Minwuia thermotolerans: one gene and its partner. The protein of the gene in region 1 binds, or shares a complex with, the protein of each later gene. Links are inferred from orthologs where the notes say so. Each region holds a gene or a part of one and is shown on either strand. Other genes may lie near its edges.

Evidence for each region.
Region 2: the proteins of dapF (region 1) and CWC60_RS15580 are in contact, whole or in part, in a solved structure (PDB 5YGU), measured with the Escherichia coli proteins. The link is inferred for Minwuia thermotolerans from one-to-one orthologs.

What each region holds. Positions count from the first base shown.
Region 1 is NZ_PIGG01000031.1:494,939-509,792, forward strand. What follows is about bases 5,653-8,568. They hold dapF (diaminopimelate epimerase), read left to right. Parts: upstream 5,653-6,641; coding sequence 6,642-7,496; downstream 7,497-8,568. Other genes in these bases: CWC60_RS10245 (AMP-binding protein), read left to right, coding at 5,653-6,307; mtaB (tRNA (N(6)-L-threonylcarbamoyladenosine(37)-C(2))-methylthiotransferase MtaB), read left to right, coding at 7,493-8,568. Outside these bases: CWC60_RS10225 (NADH:flavin oxidoreductase/NADH oxidase), read right to left, coding at 1-401; CWC60_RS10230 (enoyl-CoA hydratase/isomerase family protein), read left to right, coding at 488-1,258; CWC60_RS24270 (calcium-binding protein), read left to right, coding at 1,530-3,845; CWC60_RS10240 (acyl-CoA thioesterase), read right to left, coding at 3,842-4,273; more of CWC60_RS10245, read left to right, coding at 4,358-5,652; more of mtaB, read left to right, coding at 8,569-8,737; signal recognition particle-docking protein FtsY, read left to right, coding at 8,737-9,672; CWC60_RS10265 (septation protein A), read left to right, coding at 9,676-10,323; CWC60_RS10270 (heme-dependent oxidative N-demethylase family protein), read left to right, coding at 10,320-11,201; CWC60_RS10275 (alpha/beta fold hydrolase), read right to left, coding at 11,287-12,222; CWC60_RS10280 (serine hydrolase domain-containing protein), read left to right, coding at 12,290-13,456; CWC60_RS23595 (c-type cytochrome), read left to right, coding at 13,453-13,623; CWC60_RS10285 (NAD(P)/FAD-dependent oxidoreductase), read left to right, coding at 13,633-14,854. UniProt on the Escherichia coli protein: Involved in the succinylase branch of the L-lysine biosynthesis and in the biosynthesis of the pentapeptide incorporated in the peptidoglycan moiety. Catalyzes the stereoinversion of LL-2,6-diaminopimelate (L,L-DAP) to meso-diaminopimelate (meso-DAP).
Region 2 is NZ_PIGG01000048.1:28,861-43,797, reverse strand. The notes cover bases 9,120-12,118. They hold CWC60_RS15580 (RNA pyrophosphohydrolase), read right to left. Parts: upstream 10,864-12,118; coding sequence 10,375-10,863; downstream 9,120-10,374. Other genes in these bases: CWC60_RS15575 (divergent polysaccharide deacetylase family protein), read right to left, coding at 10,853-12,118; ppdK (pyruvate, phosphate dikinase), read left to right, coding at 9,120-10,347. Outside these bases: CWC60_RS15615 (tetratricopeptide repeat protein), read left to right, coding at 1-900; CWC60_RS15610 (cupin domain-containing protein), read right to left, coding at 1,062-1,577; CWC60_RS15605 (monovalent cation:proton antiporter-2 (CPA2) family protein), read right to left, coding at 1,574-3,343; CWC60_RS15600 (MBL fold metallo-hydrolase), read right to left, coding at 3,480-4,382; CWC60_RS15595 (glycine--tRNA ligase subunit alpha), read left to right, coding at 4,536-5,423; glyS (glycine--tRNA ligase subunit beta), read left to right, coding at 5,426-7,540; more of ppdK, read left to right, coding at 7,681-9,119; more of CWC60_RS15575, read right to left, coding at 12,119-12,124; CWC60_RS15570 (S41 family peptidase), read right to left, coding at 12,144-13,457; CWC60_RS15565 (murein hydrolase activator EnvC family protein), read right to left, coding at 13,460-14,599; gpmI (2,3-bisphosphoglycerate-independent phosphoglycerate mutase), read right to left, coding at 14,592-14,937. UniProt on the Escherichia coli protein: Master regulator of 5'-end-dependent mRNA decay.

The DNA of each region.
Region 1 (14,854 bases):
GCCGACGGCGCGATCGTCTGCCAGGCGCCCTGCTCCGACGGCAGCGGCTTGCCGCCGCGCAGCGGGATGTCCGTCGAGGCCTTGCGGCCGGCATGGCCGACCTGGATGCCCAGTTTCGCCGTGCCGTGGCGGCGGCAGAAATCGATGGCGCGGGCCAGCGCCGCCTCGTTCTCGTCCGAATAGAGGCCGAGGCAGTTGTGCGTGATCCGCCCCTCCCGGCTGACATGGGTCGCCTCGACGATCAGCAGCCCGGCGCCGCTCATGGCCAGGTTGCCGAGGTGCATCAGATGCCAGTCGGTCGCCGAGCCATCCTCGGCCAGGTACTGACACATCGGCGAGACAACGACCCGGTTGTCGAACGTCATCCCGCCCAGCTCGAATTCGGAAAACAGTGCGCTCATGCCTTCGGCCCCTCCCCTTCGGCCTTTGACCCCGTCACGGTCGCGGGCGAAGATAGTGCGAAGATCCGGACAAGGGGAGGCTTGGAATGACCGACGCGACCGTGCTGCTGCGGATCGAAGGGGATATCGCCCACATCACCTTGAACCGTCCGAAGGCGAAGAACAGCCTCCGCCCCGAGGATCTGGCGCTGCTGGCCGATTGCCTGGCGCAGGCCGAACAGTCCCGCGCGCGCTGTCTGGTGCTCTCGGGCGCCGGCGGCGCCTTTTCCGCCGGCCGGGACATCGCCGGCACCGACCCGGCGAACGACGACAATCTGGGCCTGCTGCGCGACACCATTCACCCGGTGCTGAAAAAGGTCCGCGATCTGCAGGTGCCGACCGTCGCCATGGTCGAGGGCCCCTGTCTCGGCGTCGGCTTCGGCCTCGCCTTCGCGTGCGACATGGTGATCGCGGCGGACGACGCGGTGATGGGCAGCCCCTTCCGCAATATCGGCGTGATCCTGGACTCGGGCGGCCACTACCACCTGAAGACCCGGATCGGCGTCCATCGCGCCTTCGAACTGATCTACACCGGCCGACTGATCAAGGGCGCCGAAGCCGCCGACATGGGCCTGATCAACCGCGCGGTCCCGCAGGCCGACCTGAGAGGCGAGGTGACGAAGCTCGCCGGCCACATCGCCGCCGGTCCGACGAAGGCGTTCCTGATCTCCAAGCGCATCCTGAACAGCGATCTCGGCTTCGAGGCGACGCTGGACGAGGAGGCCCAGGGTCAGCAGGAAGCCTGCACCAGCGCCGACGGCGTCGAGGGTTTCAGGGCCTTCCAGGAGAAGCGGAAACCCGTCTTCCGCGGCGAGTAGCGGCAAAACGCCGAACGCGGATACACGGCAATGATTTCAACCGTCTGGCATCTTTTCCCGATTGCGCCGATCACTGGAAATCATTAATATAATGTGAATATATGTTCGGATTGACCGGCTGGCGATGACATTTGCTCACCGTGTACGTCGGAGCCGGGAATGTACCCGAAATCAAGAATGACCGAGTCTGACGATGCTCGAAGAGTCCGCTGCGGCGGAAATTGAACCGAGCTTCAGGGGAGCCGATATTGCGGGGTCCCGGGGAGTCGATTTGGACACATCGGGCATTTCACGTTTCGACGGTTTCGGCATACGCACGTTCGCGGGCGTCGGCGACGTGAATGGCGACGGCCTTGACGACATTGCCGTGGGCTCGCTGTGGGCGTCCGCGCGGGATTTCGTGACCGTCGGCAACTTTTCCGTCCTGTCGGCGGAAACCGCTGCAGCGTCGGAAAGCCGCGTCGAAGCGCGCCTGCTCTATCGCACCGACGGAAGCGACAGCCTGCTGGAAGGTTTCTCCTTCTCGACCACCGGCGATTTCGACGGGGACGGCAATGGGGAATTTCTTGTCGGCCGCGATCCGCGCGTCTTCGCCGGTTCAGGTCTGGCGGACCAGGGTCGGCATCTGCTCCATGAGATCGGCGACAACGGCATCACGCCGGGAGCCAGCCTGTTCACCATGGGTGGAAGCGAGACCGATTTCGTTGGCGACATCAACGGTGACGGTTTCGACGACCTTTTCGTCACCGTCCCGACTGGCCATTCGATCTTGCTCGGCAACGCCGAAGGAGCGGTCGACCGGGCCGTCGTTCTTGCCGGCGAAACGGGTATCGGAGCCTTCACCCTCGGTCGGGCGACATCAGGGGGCGGCGACCTGAATGGCGACGGTTTCGGCGACTTTGCGACGTTGATCCGCAATCAGTCCGCCGTTCGGGCAATCCATGGCCGCGCCGAGTTGTCGGGGATCGATCTGGGAGGAGGTGAGAACGGCTTCCGACTCGCATTGCCCGGCGCCGCGACCAATGTCGAGATCCTCTCCGATTTCGACGGTGACGGCACGAGCGACCTGCTGGTCTCCTGGCGTGGCGGCGCAGCCGTTCTGCTCGATACCGCAGCGCTGGAAGGAACGCTTTCGCTCGCGGATCTGGACGCGAGCAGGCGGATCCTGATCGAATCCACCGGTTTCAACGACCTCGCCCGGGCCGTGGGCGACATCAATGGAGACGGCCGGGAGGACATCAACTTCTCGCAGCGCCTTCCTGACGGAAGCGTCAACGTCGGCGTTCTGTTCGGAAGCGGGCAGCTTCCGGGCAACGTGGGGCTGGCCGACCTGGACGGCGTCAACGGCTTCGTCATCAGCGGCGCGCGCGCAGGCAAATCGGTCGGCGACGTCAATGGTGACGGAATCGATGATATGATGCTCCGCACGGACCGGGGCACGGGTTCGGCCATGACCATTCTGTTCGGTCGCCCTTCCCCGCCTCTGGATGAGGGTGCGCCCCCCGACAAGGCGGCTCCGGTGGACGCTCCGGGAGAAACTCTCCGCGGAACCGCGGAAGACGATGTCATTCATGGCGGCCTGACCGATGATTACATCGCCGGCGAGCGGGGCGATGATTCCCTGTACGGCGGCGATGGCGACGACACGCTGCGGGGCGGCCGGGCGAACGATATGCTGTCGGGGGGCGCCGGCGCCGACGTCCTCAACGGCGGCGAAGGCGAAGACACCGTCGATTTTGGCGACTCAGGCGGCGGCGTCTTCATTCGCCTGATGATATCGAAGGGGCTGGGGGGCGAGGCCGCCGGCGATGAAATACGCTTTGTCGAACACGCCGACGGATCGGCTTTCGACGACCGGCTCTATGGCAGCGATAGCGACAACGTGCTCAATGGCGGCGGTGGCAACGACCGTCTTCAGGGACATCACGGCAACGACATGCTGCAGGGCGGGGCCGGCGATGACACCCTGGTCGGCGGCGATGGGGACGACACCATCTTCGGCGGCGATGGGGACGACACGCTGAGAGGCGGCGCGGACACCGACCTCCTGCGCGGCGGCAGTGGTCGTGATCATATCGACGGCGGAACCGGAAATGACACTCTGTTTGGCGGCGAAGGCGCTGACAGACTGTACGGTCAGGATGGCGCGGATCGGTTGTTCGGCGAGGCCGGCGACGATGTGCTCATCGATGGCGGCGGCGACGACCTGCTGGAAGGGGGCGACGGCAATGACGTATTGCGCGGCAATGCAGGCGACGATCGCCTGTTCGGCGGCCTCGGACACGATTTCATCAGCGGTGGCACCGGCGCCGATCTACTGAATGGCGGCGCCGGAGACGACACGCTGGCCGGCGGGCCGGGGTCCGACCTGTTCGTCTTCACGCGGAACTCGGGCCTCGACACGGTCACGGACTTCGATCAGGGGGACGGCGACCGCCTCGATCTGACAGCGTTCGGTCTCACGCCCGGGGCGATATCGCTCATCCGGAGCGGCGATAACCTGATCGTCTCCGGCGACAGCTTCGAAGTCGTCCTGCTGAACACGCCCCCGGAGTCGTTCCGGATCGAGGACACGGCCCTGTTCTAGTCCTCGGGATTCTCCACCAGCAGCGAGTCGATCAGCTCGATCGTGTCCTCGCGCAGCGGCACCGGCTTCCGCGCGGCAAGGTCGAAATGGATCGTGATGACCTCCATCGTCGCCGCCAGTTCGCCGGTTTCGGCGTTGGTCATCCGGTGTTTCAGGGTCAGCGAGGTGCGGCCGCGCCTGGTGACGCAGCTTTCCACCACAATCGGGCTGCCGACCTTCTGCTCGCCCTTGTACTCGACCGTGTGCTTGACGTCGGCGAAGCCCATGTTCTGGTCGCCCATCTCGGTCCACTTGTAGCCGCAGGCCGACAGCGCGTGGCACGAGGCCTGATCGAAGAAGTTGATGTAGTACATCACGTTCATGTGGCCCATGTGGTCGCAGTGCCACGGGTAGATCACGCCTCTGAATGTCTCTGTCCAGCCTGCCACGTTGTTTCCTCCCCTTAACGCGTGCCGTCATCGCGGCCATACTCGCCGCGGGGAGACCATAGAGGCAAGGGGAGGTCCCGCGAAATGGCCAGCGACTACACTTGGGTTCCGACGCCGGAATACACCGACAACGCCAACCTGACCCGCTTCATCCGGGCTCTGGGCTGCGGCGACGAGGCCGAGCTGGTGCGCCGCTCGACGGAGGATCCCGACTGGTTCTGGAACGCGGCGATCGCGGAACTCGGCATACGTTTCGGCACACCCTACGAGAAGGTCATGGACGTCTCCGAGGGCCTGCCCTGGGCGAAGTGGTGCGTCGGCGGCACGATGAACTTTACCGACAATGTGCTCGACCGGCACCGCGGCACCCCCGTCTGGGACAAGGAGGCGATCGTCTGGCACGGCGAGGACGATTCGGTCCGCCGTCTCACCTACGCCGAACTGGACGGGGAAGTCCGCAACCTGGCCGCGGGACTGACCGCGCTCGGCGTGAAGGCCGGCGACGCCGTCGGCGTCTACATGCCGATCCTGCCCGAGACCGTGGTCGCCTTCCTCGCGGTCTCGCGGATCGGCGCGATCATCTCGCCGCTTTTCTCCGGCTTCGGCGCGGAGGCGATCGTGAAGCGCATGAACGACGCCGGCGCCGTCGCCGCCATCACCGTCGACAGCGCCAGGCGCCGCGGCCAGGACGTGCCGATGAAGCAGGTGATGGACGAGGCCGCTGCCGGCATTCCGACGCTGGCGCACATGATCGTGCTGCGAACGACCGGCGCTGACTGCCCGATGGTCGAAGGCCGTGACCACGACTGGCGCGATCTCGACCGTGCGGACGCCGACGCCGAACCGGTGCAGGTGCCGGCCGACCAGGCCATGATGATCGCCTACACCTCGGGCACCACCGGGCGGCCCAAGGGCGTGGTGCTGACCCACTGCGGCCTCGGCGTGAAGGGCGCCCTGGACTTCCATGTTTCCTTCGACCTGAAGCCGGAGGACCGGCTGCTGTGGCTGGCCGATTTCGGCTGGGTCACCGGCCCCTACTCGATGGCGGGCACGCTCTATACCGGCGCCACCTTCATTCTGGCCGAGGGCACGCCGGACTGGCCCGACAAGGGGCGCATATGGCGCATCGCCGCCGAGCACGGCGCGACCTTCTTCGGCATCGCGCCGACCGCCGTGCGCGGGCTGATGCGCTACGGTCCGGAGGAGGTGCAGAAGCACGATCTCTCGAAAATCCGCATCCTGGCTTCCACCGGGGAGCCCTGGACCGAGGAAGCCTGGCTGTGGTTCGCCGAACACGCCGGCGACGGCGGCCGCTGCCCCATCATCAACGTCTGCGGCGGTACCGAGATCGGCGGCGGCTTCATTGCCGGCAACGTGCTGAATCCGCAGCGCGCCTGCTGCTTCGCCGGACCGCTGCCGGGCATGGGCACCGATATCGTCGACGGCCAGGGCCGGCCCGTGGGACCAGGCGAAGTGGGCGAACTGGTGCTGCGCAATCCTTCCATCGGCCTGTCGCGCGGCATCTGGAACGATCCGGAGCGCTATATCGAGACCTACTGGTCGATGTTCCCCAACCTGTGGCGGCACGGCGACTGGGCCAGCCGCGACGCGGACGGCCTGTGGTACGTCCACGGCCGCTCCGACGACACCATCCAGGTCGCCGGCAAGCGTGCCGGTCCCGCCGAGATCGAGGGACTGGTCATGGCGACCGGCAAGGTGGTGGAGGCCGCCGCCGTCGCCCTGCCCGATCCGATCAAGGGCGAGGCCGTGCTGATCGCCGCGATCCCGGCGCCGGGGGTGCAGGCCTCCGACGAGATCGCGGCGGAACTGTCAGCGGCAGTGGTCAAGGGCCTCGGCAAGGCGTTCCAGCCCAAGCGCATACTCTTCGTGGACGACCTGCCCAAGACGCGCTCGCTCAAGATCATGCGCCGGGTCATACGGGCCCTGGTTCTTGAAGAGAATCCGGGCGATCTGACCGCGCTCGCCAATCCGGACGCGATCGAGGCGGTGCGGCGGGCAGCAAAGGCTGCTTGAAATAGTGCACCGAAATTCGGCAGTGTATGTATTGCGTCATTTGGCGCGGGAGCGAAGTCGGATTGAGCACATTGCAGATGGGGAAACTGTGCTAATCTTGCATTAATCGAAATTCCGGCGCGGCCATCGGCCGTTTCCGGCAACAGGGTTTCTCCGGGCCTCTCCTCCCCAAACAGCGGCCGGAGAACACCGGCGCAGGGAACCTCCCCTCCCTCGCGCCAAAAATCAGGGACCCGCGGCCTTGTATCCGGCCGCGGGTCCCTGTTCGTTCCGGGACCGGCGCAAGGCCGGAGGCGATGGACAGGACCGCCGCTCGGCCCATATAAGGCGCACCATGAATCCCCTGCCCTTCATAAAGATGCACGGTCTGGGCAACGACTTCGTCGTGCTGGACGCGCGTCGCCATTCGATCGCTCTGACCCCAGAGACGATCCGGCGGCTGGGCGACCGCCGCCGCGGCGTGGGGTTCGACCAGTTGCTCACCCTCCTGCCCAGCGACGACGCCGCGTGCTACATGCGGATCGACAATTCGGACGGCTCGTCCGCCGGCGCCTGCGGCAACGGCACGCGCTGCGTCGCCCGCCTCCTGCTGGAGGAAAGCGGCGCCGCGGAAGTCGGGATCGACAGTCCGGGCGGCCTGCTTCGCGCCCGCCGCGCGCCGGGAGGTCTGGTGACCGTCAACATGGGCGCGCCGCGTACCGGCTGGCGCGACGTGCCGCTGGCGCGTGAGATGGACACGCTCCACGTGGACCTCGCGGTCGAGGCCGGCGGCTGCCGGCTGAGCGACCCGGTGGCGCTGTCCATGGGCAACCCGCATGCGGTCTTCTTCGTCGACGATGCAGAGGCCGTGCCGCTGGAAGTCGTCGGACCGCTCGTCGAGCGCCACGAACTGTTTCCCGACCGCGCCAACTGTTCTGTGGCGAGCGTGCGCGCCGACGGTTCGATCCGGCTCAGGGTCTTCGAACGCGGCGCGGGCATCACCCAGGCCTGCGGCTCGGGCACCTGTGCGACCTACGCTGCCGCGCGCCTGCGCGATCTGGTCCAGGGCCCGGCGCGTATCGACCTGGATGGCGGACCGCTGTGGATGGACATGAACGACCAGGGCGAGATCCTGATGACCGGCCCGGCGAGCCTCAGCTATCGCGGCGAGATCGACGCGGAAATGCTCGCCGGCGCGGAGGCGGCATGACCGGTCCCGAGATCGTCACCTTCGGCTGCCGGCTCAACGCCTACGAATCCGAAGTCATGCGCGGGCACCCGACCCTGGCCGGACGCGACGACGTGGTCGTGGTCAACACCTGCGCCGTCACCGCCGAAGCCGAGCGCCAGGCGCGCCAGACCATCCGCCGCCTGCGCCGGGAGCACCCGGGGGCGGAGATTGTCGTCACCGGCTGCGCGGCGCAGATCGCGCCCGAGAGCTGGGCCGCCATGCCCGAGGTCAGCCGCGTCGTCGGCAACCGGGAGAAGCTGGAGGCCCGCTCCTTCCTGAACGGGCGCAACGAGCCGATCCTGGTCGACGACATCATGACGGTGGAGGAAACCGCCGGGCACCTGATCGAGGGTTTCGACGGCCGCGCCCGCGCCTTCCTGCAGGTCCAGAACGGCTGTGACCACCGCTGCACCTTCTGCATCATTCCCTTTGGCCGCGGCAATTCACGCTCGGCCCCGGTCGGCCAGGTGGTCGACGAGGCGCGCAAGCTGATCGCCGGAGGCGTGCGCGAGATCGTGCTGACCGGCGTCGACATCACCTCCTACGGCCCCGACCTGCCGGGCCGGCCGACCCTTGGCCAGCTCTGCCGGCGGCTGCTCGCCCAGATCCCGCAACTGGAGCGGCTCCGGCTCTCCTCCATCGACCCGGTCGAGGTGGACGACGATCTCTGGCGGCTGATCGCGGAGGAGCCGCGGCTTATGCCGCACCTGCACCTCTCGCTGCAGGCGGGCGACGACATGGTCCTGAAGCGCATGAAGCGCCGTCACGACCGCGACGACGCCGTCCGTTTCTGCGAACGGGCGCGGGCGCTCCGTCCCGGCATCGTCTTCGGCGCCGATCTGATCGCGGGTTTCCCGACCGAGACGGAGGCCATGTTCCGCAACACCCTGAACCTCGTCGACGACTGTGGCCTGACCTGGCTGCATGTCTTCCCCTATTCGGAACGCCCCGGCACGCCGGCGGCGAAGATGCCTGCGGTGGCGAAGGCCGAACGCAAGGAGCGCGCGGCGCGATTGCGCGAGAAGGGCGCTGCGGCCGCGGCGGCACACCTCGCCGAACAGGTCGGCCGGCCGATCGAGGTGCTGGTCGAGCGCGACCGGCGCGGGCATTCCGCACACTTCGCCGCCGTCGAACTGGACCGCGACGCCGAGCCGGGCCAGATCGTCCGCGCCCGCGGCGCCTCGGTGAGCGGCGAGACCCTGCTGGCGGAGGCGGCCTGATGGCGGACGGCGAACGCAAGGGCTGGTTCGGCCGGCTCCGCTCCGGCCTCGCCAAATCGGCGAGCCAGCTTACCGGCAACATCTCGGCGCTGTTCACCAAGCGCAAGCTGGACGACGAGGCGCTGGAGGACCTGGAGGACGTACTGATCCGCGCGGACCTGGGCGTCCAGGCGGCGGGCCGCATCACCCGGGAAATCGCGCGGACCCGCTACGACAAGGACGTCGACGAAGGCGAGATCCGCGAAGCCCTGGCCACCGAAGTCGCGAAGACGCTGGAACCGGTAGCGCGGCCGCTGGAGATCGACCCGGCCGCGAAGCCGCACGTGGTCCTCGTGGTCGGCGTCAACGGCACGGGCAAGACGACGACGATCGGCAAGATCGCCCACCACGAGCGTGGCAATGGCCGCAAGGTGGTGCTCTGCGCCGGCGATACATTCCGGGCTGCCGCCATCGAACAGCTGAAGATCTGGGGCGAGCGCACGGGCGCAGAGGTCATCGCCCGCGACCAGGGCGCGGACGCGGCCGGCCTCGCCTTCGACGCGCTGAAGACGGCGCGGGAACAGGCCGCGGACCTCCTGCTGATCGATACGGCCGGGCGGCTGCAGAACAAGGCCAACCTGATGGCCGAACTGGAGAAGATCGTCCGCGTGCTGAAGAAGCAGGACGAGACCGCGCCGCATTCGGTGCTGCTGGTGCTCGACGCGACGACCGGCCAGAACGCGGTCAATCAGGTGGAGGTCTTCCAGCAGGTCTGCAACGTGACCGGGCTTGTCATGACCAAGCTGGATGGGACCGCCCGCGGCGGCGTCCTGGTGGCCGTGGCCGAGAAGTTCGGACTGCCGGTCCACTACATCGGCGTCGGCGAACAGGCCGAGGACCTGAAACCATTCGACGCGCGCGACTTCGCCCGCGCACTCTGCGGCGTGGGAGACTGAACGATGAGCGAGACCGCCGTGAAGCCGCGCCGCCGCCATATGGGCCAGGGCCTGAAGGTCGCGACCGAGGTCGGTCCTCTCGGCGTCTTTTTCCTGGTCAACAGCCAGTCGCACAACATCTTCGGCAATGCCGAGCCGCAGAACATCTTCTGGGCCACCGGCGCCTTCATGATCGCCATCGCGATCTCGCTGGCCGTCGCCATCTCCATCGAGCGCCGGCCGCCGGTGATGCCGCTGGTCTCCGGTGTACTGGTTCTGATCATGGGCGGGCTGACTCTCTATCTGCAGGATGAGCTTTTCATCAAGCTGAAGCCCACCATCGTGAATTCGATGTTCGCCGCCGCACTGCTGGCCGGACTCGCCTTCGGCCAGCTCTTCCTGAAGTACATTTTCGGCGCTGCCTTCTCCCTCTCGGACAAGGGCTGGCGCGTCCTGACCTGGCGCTGGGCAGGCTTCTTCGTCTTCCTGGCCATCGTCAACGAGATCGTCTGGCGCAGCTTCTCCACCGATCTGTGGGTCAGCTTCAAGGTCTTCGGCATCATGCCGATCACCATCGCCTTCGCGCTGTGGCAGATGCGGGTGGTCTACCGTTATCAGATGGACCCGGAGACCGGAGAGAAGTCCGTCGAGGGGTCCGGGGGCGGGTCGTGATTCCCTATTTCCCGGCCGAAGGCGGAGAATACCGCCTGTCGCTGGGACTGAAGGTTCTGCAGCCTGCCGCCTGGATCGAAATCGACTCGAATTTCGCTTCGGAAACTGCTGAAAAGAAACGACTTCTGATCGAGAACCGGAACGGGGTCTTCCTCGCCCTTCCCGGTTCCGAGGCCGGCCAGGCCGAATTGATCGAGACCCTCTCGGCCCACCTCCTCGAGCATCATGCTGACCGCTACAGCCACACCTCGGAGGGCCTGCGCGTGGCTGCCACCGGCGAGACGGTACAGCCGGACCCCGCCGCGCCGCTGACGGCGGCCGCGAGCCTGGTCCAGGAAGACGTCCTGCTGCTCCAGCCCTCGTCCGAGGGCCATCGCCTGGTCGCCGGCCTGCTCGGCTTCCCGACGCGCTGGCGGCTCGCCGACAAGATGGGCAAGGCGCTGGCCGGCATCCACGAACCCGTGCCCGGTTACGCCGACCGCCTGTCGCGGCAGATGGACCGGCTGTTCGCCGCTCTCACGCCCGAGCGGCTGCTCTGGCGGCTGAACTTCTCCCTGCTGGACAACCCGTCCCTGCATCAGCCGGGCGGCCATAACGATCCGAACGCCGGCCGCGGGCTCACAGCCGGCAATATCGGCGAGAAACTCTGGTTCCGTGTGGAGCGTCAGACGCTTCGGCTGCTGCCGAAGACGGACACGACGGTGTTCACCGTCCGCATTCACCAGGCGCGTCTGCGGGATGTTGTCACGACGCCGGAACGCGCCCGCGACCTCGCCGCGGCCATCGACGGCATGTCGGAGGGGATGCGCCGCTACAAGTCGATCCCCGGATTCGAGGCGCCGCTCAAGGCCTGGCTGGCGGTGGTGGCAGAAGGATAATAAATGGCGTCCTGGGGCTTGACCCCAGGACCCAGTCCTTTGGTTCGCTGGGCCCTTGGATCAAGTCCAAGGGCGCCGATGTCAATCACGCCGACAGCCACCCGGCCACCACATCGCGGAGCTGGTGGCGCTGGTTCTCCAGAAGCAGCGAATGCGTGCCGCCGCCGATCATGGTGAAGCGCCGCTCCGCCGTGCCGGTCAGCCGGGAAAAGACTTCCAGCCCCTGCTCCGGCGTCGTCTCCCGGTCCCATTCGCCCACCACCACCATCGTCGGGCAGCGGATCCGGCCGGGATCATAGGTCGGATCGCCCTTCAGCCAGTGCTGCTGCACGTCCTTGACCACGCCGGTCGGGGCCCGCAGACGCGGCGGATCGTGACGGACCGATTCCGGATCCGTGGCCACCGCCGCCTCCGCCCAGGCGCGGAGGCGCTCGGCGGGTGCGATCGCGTCCCGCTGGGCGTCGTCCAGGTCCACGGTCCAGCGCTTGACGATGGCATCGGCATCGACCGTGCGGTAAGCCCCGAGCTGGCCCGGGACCGCGATCTGGACATTGCCCGACCGCAGCCAGAGCGCGCCGGCCAGCACCAGCCGCCGGATCTTCTCCGGCAGGTCGCCGGCGACCTGCCCCCCGATCGCGGTGCCCCAGGAATAGCCGAGGAGGTCGAGTTGCCCGACGCCGCGTTCGGCCAGGATGAAGTCGATCACGCGTTTCACGTCGCCGACGGCCTCGGCCGTATCGACAATGGGGCCGTTGGCCTCGGCGGCCTGGTCCATCTCAGGCGGGCGGTCCGCGACGCCATAGCCCAGAAGGTCGACGCACCAGGCGTCGAAGCCCCGACCCGCCATCCAGTCCAGCCAGGAAACGCCTTCGACGGGGTAGTCGAACATGATCGTGGATGGATAGGTCGCGCCATGGACGAACAGCACCGGCGGGCCCGAACCGCCGCGCTTGTTGCGGACCAGGACGTTCAGCCCCTTGCGTCCGCTCGCCACACTGTGATCGGTCGCCGTTACCGTCATTTCGTCCCCCTGCCTTTCATGACGGCGCCGATTGTCACATGATTGGGCCGCGCTACGGGAGGCGGAATTGACGGAACCGGGATTTCAGAGCTTCGACCGGCTGCTGGCCGGCCATGTACGGGACGGGAAACTGGCCGGCGTGATCGGTTGCGTGGCCGACGACAGCGGCGTGCGGCACCTGTTCATGGACGGGGTGAAGGACCGCGAGAGCGGCCGGCCGATGACCCGGGACACGATCTTCCGCATCTACTCCATGACCAAGCCCGTCACCGGCGTCGCGGTGATGATGCTGCGCGACGAGGGCCGTTTCGAGCTCGACACCCCGGTATCCGATTTTCTGCCGGCGTTCCGCGACCTGAAGGTGCTGCAGCCCGACGGCACGACGCGGCCGGCGAAGACGCCGATGACGATCCGCCACCTGCTGACTCATACCGCCGGTCTCACCCTGCCGCTGTCCTACGACGGTCCGCTCGCCGACATGTACAGGAACGCGGGCCTTGAGGGCATGCGCAGCAGCGGCAGCCTGACCGATATCGCCGACCGTCTCGCCGCCCTGCCGGTGGATTTCGAACCCGGGACCCGCTGGCAGTATTCCATGGCCCAGGATCTGCTGGGCCGGATCGTCGAAGTGGCGGGCGGACAGCGCTTCGACCGGTTCCTGGAAGAGCGGATCTTCCGTCCCCTTGGCATGACGGATACCGGCTTTCACGTACCGGCGCCGAAGAAGGACCGCTTCTGTTCGGTCTATCCCGCGCCGGACGACGGAACCAACGCGCCGATCGACCGCTGGGACGACAGCCGCTTTCTGGCGCCGCCCGATTTCCCTTCCGGCGGCGGCGGCCTGGTTTCCACCCTGGATGACTACCTCGTCTTCGCACGGATGCTGATGGACGGCGGGCGCGGCCTGCTGGCGGCGGAAACGGTCGCCGAGATGACGCGCAATCACCTTCCCGGCGGCTGCGACATGGCCGCGATGGGCGTCGAGGAATTCAGCGGCGACCGCTGGGAGGGTTTCGGTTTCGGCCTGACCATGAGCGTGGTCGCCGACCCGGTGAAAGCGTCGACCGGTGGACCGGCCGGCGAATATGGCTGGTCGGGCGCGGCCGGCACCTTCTTCTTCAACGCGCCGGAGCACAGGGCCACAGCGGTCCTGCTGACCCAGTACATGCCCTCGAAAGCCTATCCTCTGCGCCGCCCGTTCCGTGAAGCCGTCTATGAGGGTCTGGCCCGATGAGATTGTTATTGCTTGGTTTCGTTCTCTCGGTTCTGACCCTCGCCGACCATTCGGAAGCTCAGGAACGCAGCCGAGGCGCGGTGCTGGCGCTGTCCTGCGCCGGCTGCCACGGCACCGACGGCATGAGCCCCGGCGCGATGCCGGCGCATTTCGACCGGCTGAGATAAGGTGGCTTCATGAAGAACATTTCCCGCCGCGGCTTCGGCAAGGCGGCGCTCGCCACCGGCATCACCATCATGGTCTCAGGCAAGGCTGCCGCGCAGCGCCGCTATGACGTCGTCGTCATCGGCGGCGGCTTCGGCGGCGCCACCGCCGCGAAGTATCTCCGAAAGTTCGAACCGAAACTGTCCGTCGCGCTGATCGAGCAGAACCGGGTCTTCCACACCTGCCCGTTCAGCAATCTGGTGATCGGCGGGCTGCGGCCGCTCAATGCGATCGCGCACAACTATCTGGCGCTGTCGAAGCGCTGGGGAATCGATGTCATCCACCAGCGGGCCGGCCGCCTGAATCCCAGCGCGCGCACCGTGCGGCTGGCCGACGGGCCGGAGATCGGCTTCGAGAAGGCCATTGTTTCGCCCGGCGTCGATTTCGATTTCCAAGCCATCGAGGGCTACGGCCGGCCAGCGATGCGCACCATGCCCCACGCCTGGAAGGCCGGCCCGCAGACCCGCGAGCTGCGCGACCAGCTGCGCGAGATGGAGGATGGCGGTCTGGTGATCATCGCCCCGCCGATGGATCCCTTCCGCTGCCCGCCGGGCCCATATGAGCGCGCCTCCATGATCGCGCACTACCTGAAGACCCGGAAGCCGCGCTCGAAGATCCTGATCCTCGATCCGAAGACGACATTCTCCAAGGAAGCCCTGTTCAAGCAGGCCTGGGAACGCCTCTATCCCGGCATGATCGAGCATCTGAATGCCGCCGACGACGGCCGCGTCGTCCGCGTCGACCCGGATCGGCTGGAGGTCGAGACCGCCTTTGGCGCACGATACAGGGGCGCGGTGGTCAACATCATCCCGCCGCAGTTCGCGGGCGTCATCGCCGGCAATGCCGGCCTGGCCAACGAGGACGGCTGGTGCCCCGTCAATCCGGTCACTTTCGAGAGCCGGATGGCCCGCGACATCCACATCATCGGCGACGCGGCCATCGCTGGCGCCATGCCGAAGTCCGGCTTCTCCGCCAACAGCCAGGGCAAGATCGCCGCACTGAACGTCGCCGCGGCGCTGACAGGGCGCGATCCGGTCGCCGGATCCTTCGCCAATACCTGTTACAGCATCCTGGCGCCGGACTATGGCATCTCGGTCGCCAAGGTCTACCGCACGACCGACGACGGCATCGTCGGCGTCGAGGGTTCGGGCGGCCTCAGTCCGATGGACGCCGACGCCGGCTTCCGCGCCGCCG
Region 2 (14,937 bases), on another replicon or contig:
CAGCTCGCTGCCGCAGGATCGACGACGGGTCTGAATCTCCTCGGCCTCGCCTGTCTGGAAGGCAACGGCGTTCCGAAGGACGAGGCGCGGGGCCTCGAACTGCTGAGGGCCGCAGCCGAAGCCGGCGATATCGACAGCAAGAAGGTCCTGGGCACCAAGCTGCTGTTCGACCCGAACGTTCCCGCCGATTCGGAGGCGGGGATGGCGATGCTGACGGAGGCGGCGGAAGCCGGCGATGCGAGTTCCGCCTACGCCATCGGCCGTGCCTGTCTGGATGGCCGATACTGCGAGCAGAATGCCGACAAGGCGGTGCGGTTTCTGCGGCTCGCGGCAGAGAACGGCGACAACGACGGTCTCGTTGTTCTGGCCAGAGCCTATGAGACGGGGGAGCACGTCGAGCAGGATCCCGCCCGGGCGCTGCAATACTACCGCGAGGCGGCGGCAGCCGGCTCCACACATTCGATGTGCGCGCTCGGCGATCATCACCTTCGGGGCGAGCATGTGCCGCACGACGCCGCGGAAGCCTTCCGCTGGTACGAGATGGCCGCCGAGGCCGGCGATCCGGACGGTTGCTACAAGGCCGGTCTCGCGCTGGTTCAGGGCATCGGCGTGATCGAGGACATCGACCGGGCCGTCGGCTATTTTCAGACCTCGGCCGAATGCGGCCATCCGGAAGGCATGGGATCCTTCGGCATGGTGCTCGAAGGCCATGACCGCGGCGTGGCGCACGCCATGATGAGCCGGGCGCGGGACCGGACGTCCGACCCCGACTTCGCCGCCCGGATGACGGAGCGGCTCGAGGCGCTGGAACCGCAGATGACCGCCGACGAACTCAGCCTCTCCGAACAGAACCGCGCCAGCTGGGCGGAACTGGACGCCGAAGATGAAACCACGGCGTAGGGTTCCGGGCCACGGATCGGGGACCGCATCCGTTGTCACCCCCGCCACCGTGCGAGGGTCCGGAGCGGCTTCGCCGCAAGTCGTTGGTTCGCCGGATGCCCGCACAGGGCGGGCATGACACGCACGGCGTTGCATCGGGCCAATCGACCGGCAGGATTCCGTCAGCCCGTCAACACCTCGACCATCTCCCCCGCCTCCGGCCAGCCGTCGATCAGCGCCTTACGCTCGCCCATCTCGAAATCGGCGAAGTCGAAGCCGGGGCTGACGGTGCAGCCCATCAGGCAAAAGCGGCCGCCGGGCTTCACCCGCGCGCCCTGCCAGACGCCGGCGGGCACGACCGACTGGGGCCGCTGGCCGGCGGCCAGATCGCGGCCGATCTCCACCACGCGGTGGCTGCCGTCGGGAAACAGCCGGAGCTGCTCCACCGGATCGCCCAGGTAGAAGTGGAAGATCTCGTCGGAAGCGACGCGGTGCAGGGCCGAGACGTCGCCCGGTCCCAGCAGGTAGTAGATCGCCGTGCTGAAGCTTCTCTGCCCGCCATAGCGCGGCGGCAGGGCGCCGGCGGCGACCCCCTCGGCCGCACGGTGGATCTCCGCGTAGTGGCCGCCCTCCGGGTGGGGCTGCAGGTCCAGCGTCCGGATGATGGCCTCGATCTCGCGCTTCCAGGCGTCGCTCACAGCTTCTCCCTCACCTCCTCGGCCGCCTCCTCGTCCAGTTCGCCGCTCTCCTCCAGCGAGGCGCGGTGAGCCTCGATGATGCGGTGCGCGGTGGCGCCCGGCAGGCCGGAGCTGATCAGCACCGCGTCGGCGAGCTGCAGGCTGGCCTCCACCGTCTCCGGCACCACCCTGTCGGCGCCGAGATCCCGCAGCCGCCGGGCGTGCTCGTTGTCATGGGCGCGGGCGTGGATCGAGAGGCCGGGCCATTCGCGCCGGGCCGCGGCGACGATGCGCTCCGCCGCCTGGGGGCTGTTGATGGTCACCACCAACGCCGTCGCGCGGTCCGCGCCGAGCCGGCGCAGCATGTCGGGACGGCTGGCGTCGCCGAAGAAGACATGATCGCGGCCCCGCCGGCTGCGGGCGAGCAGATGGGCGTCATTGTCGATGGCGTAGTGCGCCATCTCCTGCTCCTCCAGGATGGCCGCCAGCATCTGACCCACCCGGCCGTAGCCGGCAATCACGACATGCCCCTTCAGGTCCGATGGCGGACTCGCGGCGGCGGGGCGCTGACGCTCCGCGCCACGGGCTTCCAGCGCGCCGCCGAGACGGCGGCCGAAATGCGCCTGCATCGGCGTCGCCATCATCGTCAGGCTGGTGACGATCAGCATGAACTGGGCCGTCGGCCCATCCATCAGTCCGAGCGCGAAGGCCATCGAGACCACCAGCAGGGCGAACTCCCCGCCCTGGGACAGCAGCACCGCGCTCTCCGCGGCGACCGGGCGCGACTGCCCGAACGCCCGGCCGAGCCCGTAGATGATCGGCGCCTTGATGACGAACAGCCCGATCACTGAGACGCCCAGCAGCACCGGCCGGGCGAGGACTTCGGTCAGGTCGATCTCCATGCCGACCGAGACGAAGAAGACGCCCAGCAGCAGGCCCTTGAAGGGCTCGATGTCCAGTTCGACCTCGTGGCGGTATTCGGTCTCCGCCATCAGCAGCCCGGCGACGAACGCGCCCAGCGCCGCGGACAGGCCGGCGGATTCCATGGCCATGGCGGTGCCGATGATGACCAGCAGCACCAGCGCCAGGAACAGCTCCCGGCTGTCGGCCGCGCCGACGAAGCGGAACAGCGGCCGGAGCAGCAGCCGCCCCAGCACCAGCACCACGACGACGGCCGCCGCCGCCTGCCCCATGGCGATGGCGAAGGCGATGACCGGCGAATCCTCGCCGCGGGCGGCGAAGGCGCTGACCATGAACAGGATCGGCAGCACCGCGAGATCCTGGAACAGCAGGATCGAGAAACTGGTGCGCCCGACCTCGGTGCCCAGCCGGCGCTGCTCGGAAAGGAGTTGCATGACGATGGCCGTCGAGGACAGCGCGAAGCCGGCGCCGAGAATCACGGCCATGGGCAGGGTGTTGTCGAACATCGCCGCGATCGCCGTGATCACCGCTGCGGTGACCAGCACCTGCGCCCCGCCCAGCCCGAATACCAGCCGGCGCATCGCCCAGAGCCGCTCCAGCGACAGTTCCAGCCCGATCATGAACAGCAGGAAGATCACGCCCATCTCGGCCAGGGCGTTGACGAACTCGACGTCGTCGATCACAGCGTGGCGCAGCCAGGGCGCCACATCCACGAAGCTGGCCAGGCCGTAGGGGCCGATCACCATGCCGACGATCAGGAAACCCAGGATCGGACTGATCTTCACCCGCCGGAACAGCGGCACGATGATCCCCGCGGCAAGCAGGAAGATGATCACCTCGCGCAGATGCAGTGTGGCGGCGTGCACGGCCTGAAAGTCGCTCCCTTGTCCGGCGTCCGGTTGCGCCGCAGCATAACGCGGCATCCGGCGACGCCGCGACCGCCGAATCCGCATGGCCGCGATCGGGGCCCGGCGTCATTCCGACGAGGCCGGCCAGTGGCCGCTAGTCCACCGAGAAGCGCCAGCCTCCGTCATGGGAGATCACGCGGCCGGCGGTCGGCGGCGCGAAGTGGGTGCCGAAGACCGTCACCGGCCCGTCGGCGTAGCGGCGCAGGAAGTCCTCACGGGTCGCCCGGGCGCGGGCGATGTCGTGGTCGAAGCGGCTGGCGACATGCGGCATGGCGCACTGGATCGGGTGATGCATCAGGTCGCCGGTGATCACCGCGCGCTCGCCGCCCGATTCGATGACCACGCTGACATGGCCCGGCGTGTGGCCCGGCGTCGGTTCCAGCCGGACCTCCCCGGTGACCCGGTGATCGGTCTCCACCAGTTCGTGCAGACCGGCCTCGACGATGGGCCGCACGGAATCCCGGTTGGTGCGGCGGGCGTCGACCACGCCCTCGACCACGTCGACCGGCATGTCGCCCCGGATCGCCTCGGTCGCTTCCCGGCTCCAGTGCTCCCATTCGACGCGCCCGAACAGGTAGCGGGCGTTGGGGAAGGTCGGCACCCAGCGGTCGCCCTGCTTCATGGTGTTCCAGCCGACATGGTCCACGTGCAGATGGGTGCAGAGCACGGTGTCGATCGTCTCGGCCGGATGACCGGCGGCCCGCAGGTCGTCCAGAAAGGGCCCGGACAGCATGTTCCAGGCCGGGTTGCCGCGCTCCTTGTCGTTGCCGACGCAGGTGTCGACGATGATGCGCCGGCCTTCGCTTTCCACCACGAAGGCCTGGATGCAGCTGATCAGCTTGCCTTCCTCGGTGGCGAAGTGGGGCTTCAGCCACGTCTCGCGCAGGATGTCGTCGGTGGTCAGCTCCGTATAGCCGAAGTCCGGCGTGCGTTCGGCCTTCAGCTCCATGATGCGCGTGATCCGCACGTCGCCGATCCGCCAGGTGTCGGTGTTCATCGCGTCCCTCCCTTCGCCTCGTTTCCGCCACAGCATAGCGCGGACCGGGCCCGCATGCCTGCCCTCCGCGGCGTCGCGGGCCTTGACCGCCAGCCCGTCGCCCCTATACCTGTCCCGCGCCTTCTGACCGTCCTTCCGAGAGGCCCCGAGCCGATGTCCAGCGGAGCGCTCGACGCGCCGTCATTCCAGGATCTCATTCTCCGCCTGCACCGCTACTGGTCGGCGCGGGGCTGCCTGATCCTGCAACCCTACGACATGGAAGTGGGCGCGGGCACCTTCCATCCGGCGACGACGCTGCGCGCGCTGGGACCGGAGCACTGGAACGCGGCCTATGTGCAGCCTTCGCGCCGGCCCACCGACGGGCGCTATGGCGAGAACCCCAACCGGCTGCAGCACTACTACCAGTACCAGGTGATCATGAAGCCGTCCCCGGACGACTTCCAGGAGCTCTATCTTGGCAGCCTGCGCGAGATCGGCATCGACCCGAAGAACCACGACATCCGCTTCGTCGAGGACGACTGGGAGAGCCCGACGCTCGGCGCATGGGGGCTGGGCTGGGAGGTCTGGTGCGACGGCATGGAGGTCAGCCAGTTCACCTATTTCCAGCAGGTGGGCGGATTCGACTGCAACCCCGTCTCGGGCGAACTGACCTACGGCCTGGAGCGGCTGGCGATGTACGTGCAGGGCGTCGACAACGTCTACGACCTGGACTTCAACGGCGCCGGCGCCAGTTATGGCGACGTCTTCCTGCAGGCCGAACGCGAGTATTCCGCCTACAACTTCGAGCATGCGGACACGGAGATGCTGTTCCGCCATTTCCGCGACGCCGAGGCCGAATGCCATGCGGTCGCCGACCGCGGCCTGGCGCTGCCCGCCTATGACCAGTGCATCAAGGCGAGCCACGTCTTCAACCTGCTGGACGCCCGCGGCGTGATCAGCGTGACCGAGCGCGCCGCCTATATCGGCCGCGTCCGCGCGCTGGCCAAGCGCTGCGCCGAGGAATGGCTGGTCAGCCGCGGCCACCTGACGGTGGAGGCGTAGACATGGCCGAACTGCTGCTGGAGCTGTTCTCGGAGGAAATCCCGGCGCGCATGCAGGACCGCGCGGCGGCCGATCTCGCGCGCCTGCTGAACGACGCGCTGACCGAAGCGGGTCTCGACGTCTCGAAGCCGGTTCATCATTCGACGCCACGGCGTCTGACGGTGGTCTTAGAGGAGGTGCCGGAGGCCACCGCCGACGTTCGGGAGGAGCGCAAGGGCCCGAAGGCCGACGCGCCGGAGAAGGCGGTCAACGGCTTCCTGGGCTCGGTCGGGCTGTCGCGCGACCAGGTCGAGGAACGCGAGACGCCCAAGGGGACGTTCCTGTTCGCCGTGATCGAGAAGCCCGGCCAGCCAACGGCGGAAATCCTGCCCGGACTGATCGAGGGCGCGATACAGAAGCTGCCCTGGCCCAAGTCCATGCGCTGGGGTGCGCACCAGGTGCGCTGGGTGCGGCCGCTGCATTCCATTCTCTGCCTGTTCGGCGGCGAGGTCGTGCCGGTGAGTTATGGCCCGGTGACCTCGTCGAACACGACGCGCGGGCACCGGTTCCACGCGCCCGATGCGTTCGCGGTGACGGATTTCGCCGACTATCGGGCGAAGCTGCGCGCCGCGAAGGTCATGCTCGACCGCGATGAGCGCAAACGGGTCATCAATGACGGTGCGATGGATTCCCAGCCGAGGGGAATTCTGTACCAGGCGGACCCCAGACTTCTCGATGAAGTTGCCGGGCTGGTTGAGTGGCCGGTACCAGTATGGGGTCGGATCGACGACGCCTTCATGGATGTGCCGCGCGAAGTGCTCGAGTCGTCAATGGCGACGCACCAGAAATATTTTTGTGCCGTGAATGATTCCACCGACGGCAGTCTGGCGCCCTACTTCATCGCCGTCGCCAACCTGGAGGCGGAGGACGGCGGGCAGGCCATCGTTGCCGGCAACGAGAAGGTGCTGCGCGCCCGGCTTTCCGACGCCAAATTCTTCTGGGACAAGGATCGGGAACGCAGCCTGGAGAGCCGCGTTTCCGATCTCGACCCGATCGTCTTCCACGCCGCGATGGGCTCCATGCGGCGCAAGGCCGAGCGTCTCGCGGATCTGGCCAGGTGGCTGGCGCCGAAGGTCGGTGCGGACGAAGGGGACGCGCATCGCGCCGGCATACTGGCCAAGGCCGACCTGACCACCGAGATGGTCGGCGAGTTCCCCGAACTGCAAGGGTTCATGGGCCGCTACTACGCCCGCCATGACGGTGAGCCGGAGGCCCTCGCGGACGCCATTCGTTGGCACTACAGTCCAGCGGGCCCGGGCGACCTCTGCCCTTCCGATCCGGTCTCGGTCGCCGTGGCGCTGGCCGACAAGCTGGATACGCTCGCCGGCTTCTTCGGCATCGGCGAGAAGCCGACGGGCTCCAAGGACCCCTATGCGCTGCGCCGCGCGGCGCTGGGCGTGATCCGGCTGATTCTGGAGAACGGCATTCGTCTCAATCTCTCCGCTACGTTCAATCATGCGCTGCGAGCGATTGCTGGCGACTTCTCCGAAGAGCACCAGAAAATGTACTTCGACCGTCACCGAGAAGGTGAAGCTTTTCGTGCCCAGACCACCATCGAACTGCTCGACTTCATCGCCGACCGGCTCAAGGTGACGCTGCGCGAACAGGGCGTGCGCCACGACCTGATCACCGCTGTTTTCGCGCTGGGCGGCGAGGACGATCTTGTGCGTCTCACCTGGCAGGTCGAGGCGCTGCAGCGGCTCGTGGAATCGGAGGACGGCGGCAACCTGCTGGCCGCCTATCGCCGCGCCGCCAACATCCTGCGCATCGAGGAGAAGAAGGACGGCGCCGTCCATTCCGGCCCCGCCGACCGAGGCGCCTTCGTCGAAGCGGCGGAAGCGGAACTGGGCGAGGCCCTCGCCGCCGCGCTGGAGAAGGCCGACGCGGCGCTGGCGTCGGAGGACTTCGGCGGAGCGATGAGCGCGATGGCCGCGCTGCGCGGGCCCGTGGACGCCTTCTTCGACAATGTCACGGTGAACGCCGACGACGCGGCGCTGCGCGCCAATCGGCTGAAGCTGCTGGCGGAGATCCGCGCGACCCTGCACCGGGTGGCGGATTTCTCGAAGATCGAAGGCTAGAGAGCGCAGGCGGGCCGATTGTTGAAGTTGTCACCCCCGCCGCCGTGCGGGGGTCCGGAGCGGCTTTGCCGCAAGTTGAAAGTTCGACCGGATGCCCGCACCAGGCGGGCATGACGGATCGGGAGAAGGTGACGGCCAGAATGACGAAATGGGTCCTGAGCTTCGGCGACGGTTCGGCGGAAGGCCGGGCCGACATGAAGAACCTGCTGGGCGGCAAGGGCGCCAACCTGGCCGAGATGAGCAATCTCGGCCTGCCGGTGCCGCCGGGCTTCACGATCACGACCGAGGTCTGCACCTACTACTACGACCATGACCACAGCTATCCGCCCGAGCTGAACGACCAGGTCCGCGCGGCCGTGGCCCGGGTGGGCGAACTGGTCGGCGCCGGCTTCGGGGACGCGGCCAATCCGCTGCTGGTGTCAGTGCGCTCCGGCGCGCGCGCCTCGATGCCGGGCATGATGGACACGGTCCTCAATCTCGGCCTCAACGACGAAACCGTCGAGGGCCTGGCGAACAGCGCCGGCGGCGACCGCCGCTTCGCGCTCGACAGCTACCGGCGCTTCATCCAGATGTACGGCGACGTGGTGCTCCGCGTCGATCACGCCGCCTTCGAGGACATCCTCGAAGGGGTCAAGGACACCCGCGGCGTATCCCTGGACAACGAACTCTCCGTCGAGGATCTGGAGCAGATCGTGAGCCTGTTCAAGGAGGAGGTCGAGCGCGAGACCGGCCAGCCCTTCCCGCAGGACCCGGAGGCGCAGCTATGGGGCGCGATCGGCGCGGTCTTCAGCTCGTGGATGAACGACCGCGCGCGCACCTACCGCCGCCTGCACGACATCCCGGCGAGCTGGGGCACCGCGGTCAACGTTCAGGCGATGGTCTTCGGCAACATGGGCGAGACCTCGGCCACAGGCGTCGCCTTCACCCGCGATCCCTCGACCGGCGAGAAGGTCTTCTTCGGCGAATACCTGATCAACGCCCAGGGCGAGGACGTCGTCGCGGGCATCCGCACGCCGCAGCTGCTGACGAAGGCGTCCCGGGAACGCTCCGGCGAGGACAAGCCCTCGCTGGAGGAGGCCATGCCCGCGGTCTTCGCCGAACTGGAACGCGTCTACCAGGCCCTGGAGACGCATTACCGTGACATGCAGGACATCGAGTTCACCGTGCAGCGCGGCAAGCTGTGGATGCTGCAGACCCGTTCGGGCAAGCGCACCTCCAGGGCGGCATTGAAGATCGCCGTCGACATGGTCGACGAAGGCCTGATCACCGAGGCCGAGGCCATCCTGCGCGTCGAGCCGTCCTCGCTGGACCAGTTGCTGCACCCGACCCTGGACCCGGAGGCGGTGCGCGACGTCATCGCCAGGGGCCTGCCGGCCAGCCCGGGCGCTGCCTCGGGCAAGATCGTCTTCACTGCCGACGACGCCGAGCGCCTCGCCAAGCTGGGCGACAAGGTCATCCTGGTGCGCGAGGAGACCAGCCCCGAGGACATCCACGGCATGCACGCGGCGGAAGGCATCCTGACCAGCCGCGGCGGCATGACCAGCCACGCGGCGGTGGTCGCGCGCGGCATGGGCCGGCCCTGCGTTTCCGGCGCGGGCCATATCCGCATCGACTACCGCAAGGGCGAGATGTCGGTTCTGGGCCGGGTCTTCAACGCCGGCGACGTCATCACCATCGACGGCGCCGCGGGCGAGGTGATGGCGGGTGCCGTCGCCACCATCCAGCCGGAACTGTCGGGCGATTTCGGGCGGCTGATGGTATGGGCCGACGGCCATCGCCGGATGAAGGTCCGCGCCAACGCCGAGACCCCGGCGGACGCCCGGACCGCACGCGAGTTCGGCGCCGAGGGCATCGGCCTCTGCCGCACCGAGCACATGTTCTTCGAGGACGACCGCATCCTGGCTGTCCGCGAGATGATCCTCTCCGACCGGGAGAAGGGCCGCCGCGCGGCGCTGGAGAAGATCCTGCCGATGCAGCGCCAGGACTTCGTGGAGCTGTTCGGCATCATGACCGGTCTGCCGGTGACGATCCGCCTGCTCGATCCGCCGCTGCACGAGTTCCTGCCCAAGTCCGACGAAGACATCCAGGCGGTCGCGGACGTGATGGACGCCGATCCCGAACACATGCGCCGGCGCGCCAGCGAACTGCACGAGTTCAACCCGATGCTGGGCCATCGCGGCTGCCGCCTGGGCATCTCCTACCCCGAGATCTACGAGATGCAGGCGCGCGCCATCTTCGAGGCGGTCGCCGAGGTCAAGCGGGACGCAGGTGAAACCGTGACGCCGGAGATCATGATCCCGCTGGCCGCCACGCGGCGCGAGATCGACATCCTGAAGGCGCTGATCGACCGCGTCGCCGCCGAAGTGGCCCAGGCCAGCGGGCTGGAGCTGCACTATCTGGTCGGCACCATGATCGAACTGCCGCGGGCGGCGCTGCGCGCGGGCGAGATCGCGGAATCGGCGGCCTTCTTCTCCTTCGGCACCAACGACCTGACGCAGACGACCTTCGGCATCAGCCGCGACGACTCGGCCAGCTTCCTCGACGACTACATCGAGCAGGGTGTGTTCGAGAAGGACCCCTTCGTCAGCCTGGACCGCGACGGCGTCGGCGAACTGGTGCAGATCGCCGCCGAGCGCGGGCGCAAGACGCGTCCCGACATCAAGCTCGGCATCTGCGGCGAGCATGGCGGCGACCCGTCGTCGATCGCCTTCTGCGAGGAAGTCGGGCTGGACTATGTCTCCTGCTCGCCCTTCCGTGTGCCGATCGCCCGCCTCGCCGCCGCCCAGGCCGCGATCCGGGAGAAGTAGCGGCGCGCCCGGCGCGATGACGCCGCCCTAACGCGCCTCGGCGGGGAACAGCGGCGCGAATTCGGCCACCACCCGGGCATAGGTCTCACGCTTGAAGTCGATGGCCATCTCGGCCAGTTCGGAGAGCGGCGTCCAGCGCCATTCGCGGAACTCGGGATGGTCGGTCTGCAGATCGATATCGCGGTCCTCGCCCAGAAACCGCATGGCGAACCATTTCTGCGACTGGCCGCGATAGCGGCCGCGCCAGACCCTGCCCACGAGGTGCGGCGGCAGGTCGTAGGGGATCCAGTCCTGTGACTCCGCGATGACCTCCGCCTTGGCCGTGCCGATCTCCTCTTCCATCTCGCGGAAGGCGGCGGTGACCGGCTCCTCGCCGGGGTCGATGCCGCCCTGGGGCATCTGCCAGGCTTCCACTGTCTGATCGATGCGCTGGCCGACGAATATCCGCCAGTCCCGGTTGATCAGCATGATCCCGACGCAGGGCCGGTAGGGCAGATCGGCCGGATCATCCGCCATTCTCGCCTCCTCCGACGCGGACCACGGCGGAAACCGGCGCCAGCAGGAAGCCGCGCTTGCGCATCTGCGGTATCCACATGCGCAGCCGCTCGATCGTCACCGGATAGGGCTGGGCGAAGCCGACCGCGACGCCGCGGGCCAGCGCCAGCTCTTCCAGTTGCGCCAGCCGCCGGTCGATCGGGCCGCGTGCGGCCTCGACGTCGATGAAGCGGTCATTGGCGACCGACGGCACGCCCAGTTCCGCCGACAGCTTGGCGGCGATCGAGGCCGGGGTCACGCGCGCGTCGACATAGAGCAGGCCGCGCGCGCCGATGGCTTCCAGGATGGGCTGCATGTCCTTGGGCGAGACGGTCATCCGCGAGCCCATGAAGTTGGTCACGCCGACATAGCCCACCGCCCGCGACAGCACCCAATGCAACCGGTCGACATTGACCTCGGGCTGGTTGGTCGATAGCAGCGCCTTGTCGCCCGGATCGTCGAAGGCGGTGTTGCGGGGCTCCATGGGCACCTGGATCAGCACCTCGTGGCCGGCCGCGCGCGCCGCGGGCACCCATTCGTCGAGCCGCGTCGAATAGGGGCTGAAAGCCAGGGAGATCTCGCCCGGCAGATCCTGGATCGCCGACAGCGTCGCCGCCTCCGCCAGCCCGACTTCGGACATGACGATGGCGATGACCGGCTGACCGGCCTCGCGCTCGAACGGGCGGCCATAGGCCTGCCAGGCCACCCGCCCGTCGGGGGAACGGACCGGCAGCGGGCCGTACCGGCCGCGGTCGGTGAGTTCCGGGTCCGGCGCAGGCGGCAGGGGCGTGCGTTCGAATTCCTCGACACCTTTCGGCGCCGGCTCCGGCTCGGGCATCGGCTCGGGCGCTGGCCGGGGCGCCGCTTCCGGTTCCAGCTGCGGTTGAGGCTGCGGCGCCGGATGTTCGGGTTCCGGCCGAGGCGCCGGCTCGGGGGCGGGCTGCTCCGATTCCGGCTCCGGTTCGGGAGCCGGCTGCGGCGTTGGCGCTGGCGACGGCGCTTCGGGAGCGGGGCTGTCGGCCACTGCCGGCGCCTCGGCGGCAGGGCTCTCCTCCCCGCTCTTCACGGCCGCCGGCGGCGTCGCGGCCTCCCCGGTTTCCGCTATCGGCTCGGGCGCAGCGGCGTCCTCCGGGGGGCCGGCCCACCACAGCCAGCCGATCACCCCGGCATAGGCCAGGACGAGCAGCGGCGCGACGATCAGGAGCGCCGTCTGTGCCGCCGGACGCCTGCCGTGCGCCGCCATATCTCCGGGTTGCCCGGCGTTACTTCAGCGAGCCGGCGCGCGCCAGATCGATGGCCCGGATCGCGTCGAGCGCCCGCTGGAGCTGATAGTCCGGGGGCGTCTCGCCGCCCTCCGGCGCCGCCGCGCCGGGCTGGCCGGCGTCGGGCGCGGAACCGTCGCCGTTGTCCGTGTCGTTCTCCAGACGGTTGCGCAGATCGGCCTCGGAGCGGGCGTTCGGATTGTCGATGATTTCCAGCGTCGCCTGCGGCACCTCGATGTCGGGCAGGATGCCTGTCGCCTGGATCGACGTTCCCGAAGGCGTGTAGTAGCGCGACGTGGTCAGCTTCAGGCGGTTGCCGCCCTGGAGCTGGATAATCGACTGGACGGAGCCCTTGCCGAAACTCTTGGTGCCCATGAGGATCGCCCGGTTGTGGTCCTTCAGGGCGCCGGCGACGATCTCGGAAGCGCTGGCCGAGCCGCCGTTGATCAGCACGATAACCGGCAGGCCGGTGGCGATGTCGCCCGACTTGGCATTGTAGCGTTCGATATTGTCGTCGCCGCGGCCGCGGGTCGAGACGATCTCGCCGCGCTCCAGGAAGGCGTCGGAAACCGCGATCGCCTGGTTCAGCAGTCCGCCCGGATTGTTGCGCAGGTCCAGCACCACGCCCCTCAGCTGGTCCTCGCCGATTTCGGCCCGCAGCGTGTCCATGGCGCTGCGCAGACCGCTTTCGGTCTGCTCGTTGAAGCTGGTGATGCGGATATAGGCGACATTGCCTTCGGCGCGGGAGCGCACGGACTGCACCGTGATGATGTCGCGCGTGATGGTGATGTCGAAAGGCTCCGCCTCGCCCTCGCGGATCATCGTCAGCACGATGTCGGAGCCGACGCGGCCGCGCATCTTCTTCACCGCCTCGGTCAGCGAAAGGCCCAGCACCGGTTCGCCGTCGATATGGCTGATCAGGTCGCCCGGCCTGACGCCGGCACGCGCCGCCGGCGTATCGTCGATCGGAGTGACGACCTTGACGAAGCCGTTCTCCATCGTGACCTCGATGCCGAGACCGCCGAACTCGCCGCGGATGTCCACTTCCATCTGCTTGACGCGCTCGGGGCTGAGGAAGTTCGAATGCGGATCGAGAGACGACAGCATGCCGTTGATGCCGGCCTCGATCAGCTTCTTGTCGTCGACGTCCTCGACATAGTTGGACCGGATCTTGGCCAGGGCGTCGCCCAGCAGCTCCAGCAGGCGATAGACCTCACGGTCCTGGTCCTGAGCGCGCGCCGGGGCGCAGGCGACCATGCTGACCGATGCGATCATGACCGCCGACATGACGGCGGCGACTGTCGTACGTTTCATCATTATCCGCTTGTCTTTCCTTGCCTTTGCGCCAGCCACGGGCCCGGATCGACAGGCAGGCCGTCATGGCGCAGCTCCAGATAGAGTTCGGGCCGTCCGCCGTCTTCCCGGACAGCCATGCGGCCGACCGGCTCGCCGGCCAGCAACCACTGGCCGACAACCACGTCGATGCCAGACAATCCGGCGACAAGCAAATGATAGCTGTCTCCGAAATCGAGGATCAACAGCCGCCCATAGGAGCGGAAGTCGCCCGCGAAGCGCACGATTGCGTCGTGCGGGGCGGTCACGATGGCCCCCGGGCGCGTGCTGATCGCCATGCCCTTGCCGGCATTGGCGCCCCGCTGCTCGCCGAAGGCTGAGACCACCCGGCCCTCGGCGGGAAGAGGCAGCCGTCCCTTGAAAGCCGCCATCGCCTCCGCCGTCCGGCGCCCTTCCGGCGCCGCCACCGGCTCCAGGTCGCCCAGCCGGCTGACCAGATCTTCCAGCGTGCGTACCTTCCGCGCCAGCTCCGCCGCGCGCGCCTGCGCGGATTCCGCCGCCTGCCGCGTGCGGCCGGCCTGGGCGCGGCGCGCCGCCACCAGTTCCGCCAGCCGGGCGCGGTCGTTCTCCAGCGCCGAAAGCGCGTTCTCCGCTTCGCTCCTTGCCGACGCGAGACGGGCCTCGGTCGCCGCGAGCGTCCGCATGTCATCAGTGATCGCCGCCATCCGCCGTTCCAGGGCCGGGCGCAGCCCCGCCAGAGCCGAGGCCGACAGCCGGGCCCGGTCGAACGCGCCGGGGCGCGCGATCACCGCCAGCGGCGGCACCCGGGCAATCCCGGTCAGGGCGGAGAGCGACGCCGCCATCTGATTGCGCCGCGCCGCCAGTGACGCGTCAAGCTCGGCGCGGCGCGCCTCCAGCGCCGCGATTTCCCGCTCCAGCCCGCTGAGACGGCTTTCGGCGCCGCGCACCGCGCCCGCCGTTTCCGCAAGCTCGGCCGACAGCTTCGCCGCTGCGGCCTTCTGCGCTTCCGCTTCGCGTGCCAGCGCATCGGCCTCCGCCGCCGCTGCGGCCCGGTCGTCCCGCGCGGCCTCGAGGTCCCGCACCTCATCGGCGGCCGTCAGTAACGGCCACGACACCAGCGCGAGAAGCAGGAGTCTATGCAATGGCGCGCCGGGTCCTTTCTTCGGCCGCCCTGGCCGGCGCGAGCAGTACGCGGCCGGACATCGCCGCCGGCTGCGGCAGATCCATCAGTTTCAGCACCGTGGGCGCCAGGTCGGCCAGACGGCCGTCCTTCAGCACCATCCCGGCCGGCCCGCCGACCAGCGTGAGCGGCACCGGATTGGTGGTGTGTGCGGTATGCGGCTGGCCGGTCTCCGGATCCGCCATCATCTCCAGATTGCCGTGATCGGCGGTGATCAGCATGGCGCCGCCGGCGGCCTCGACAGCCTCTGCGACCCGGCCCAGACAGGCATCGATGGCCTCGACGGCCTTCACCGCCGCC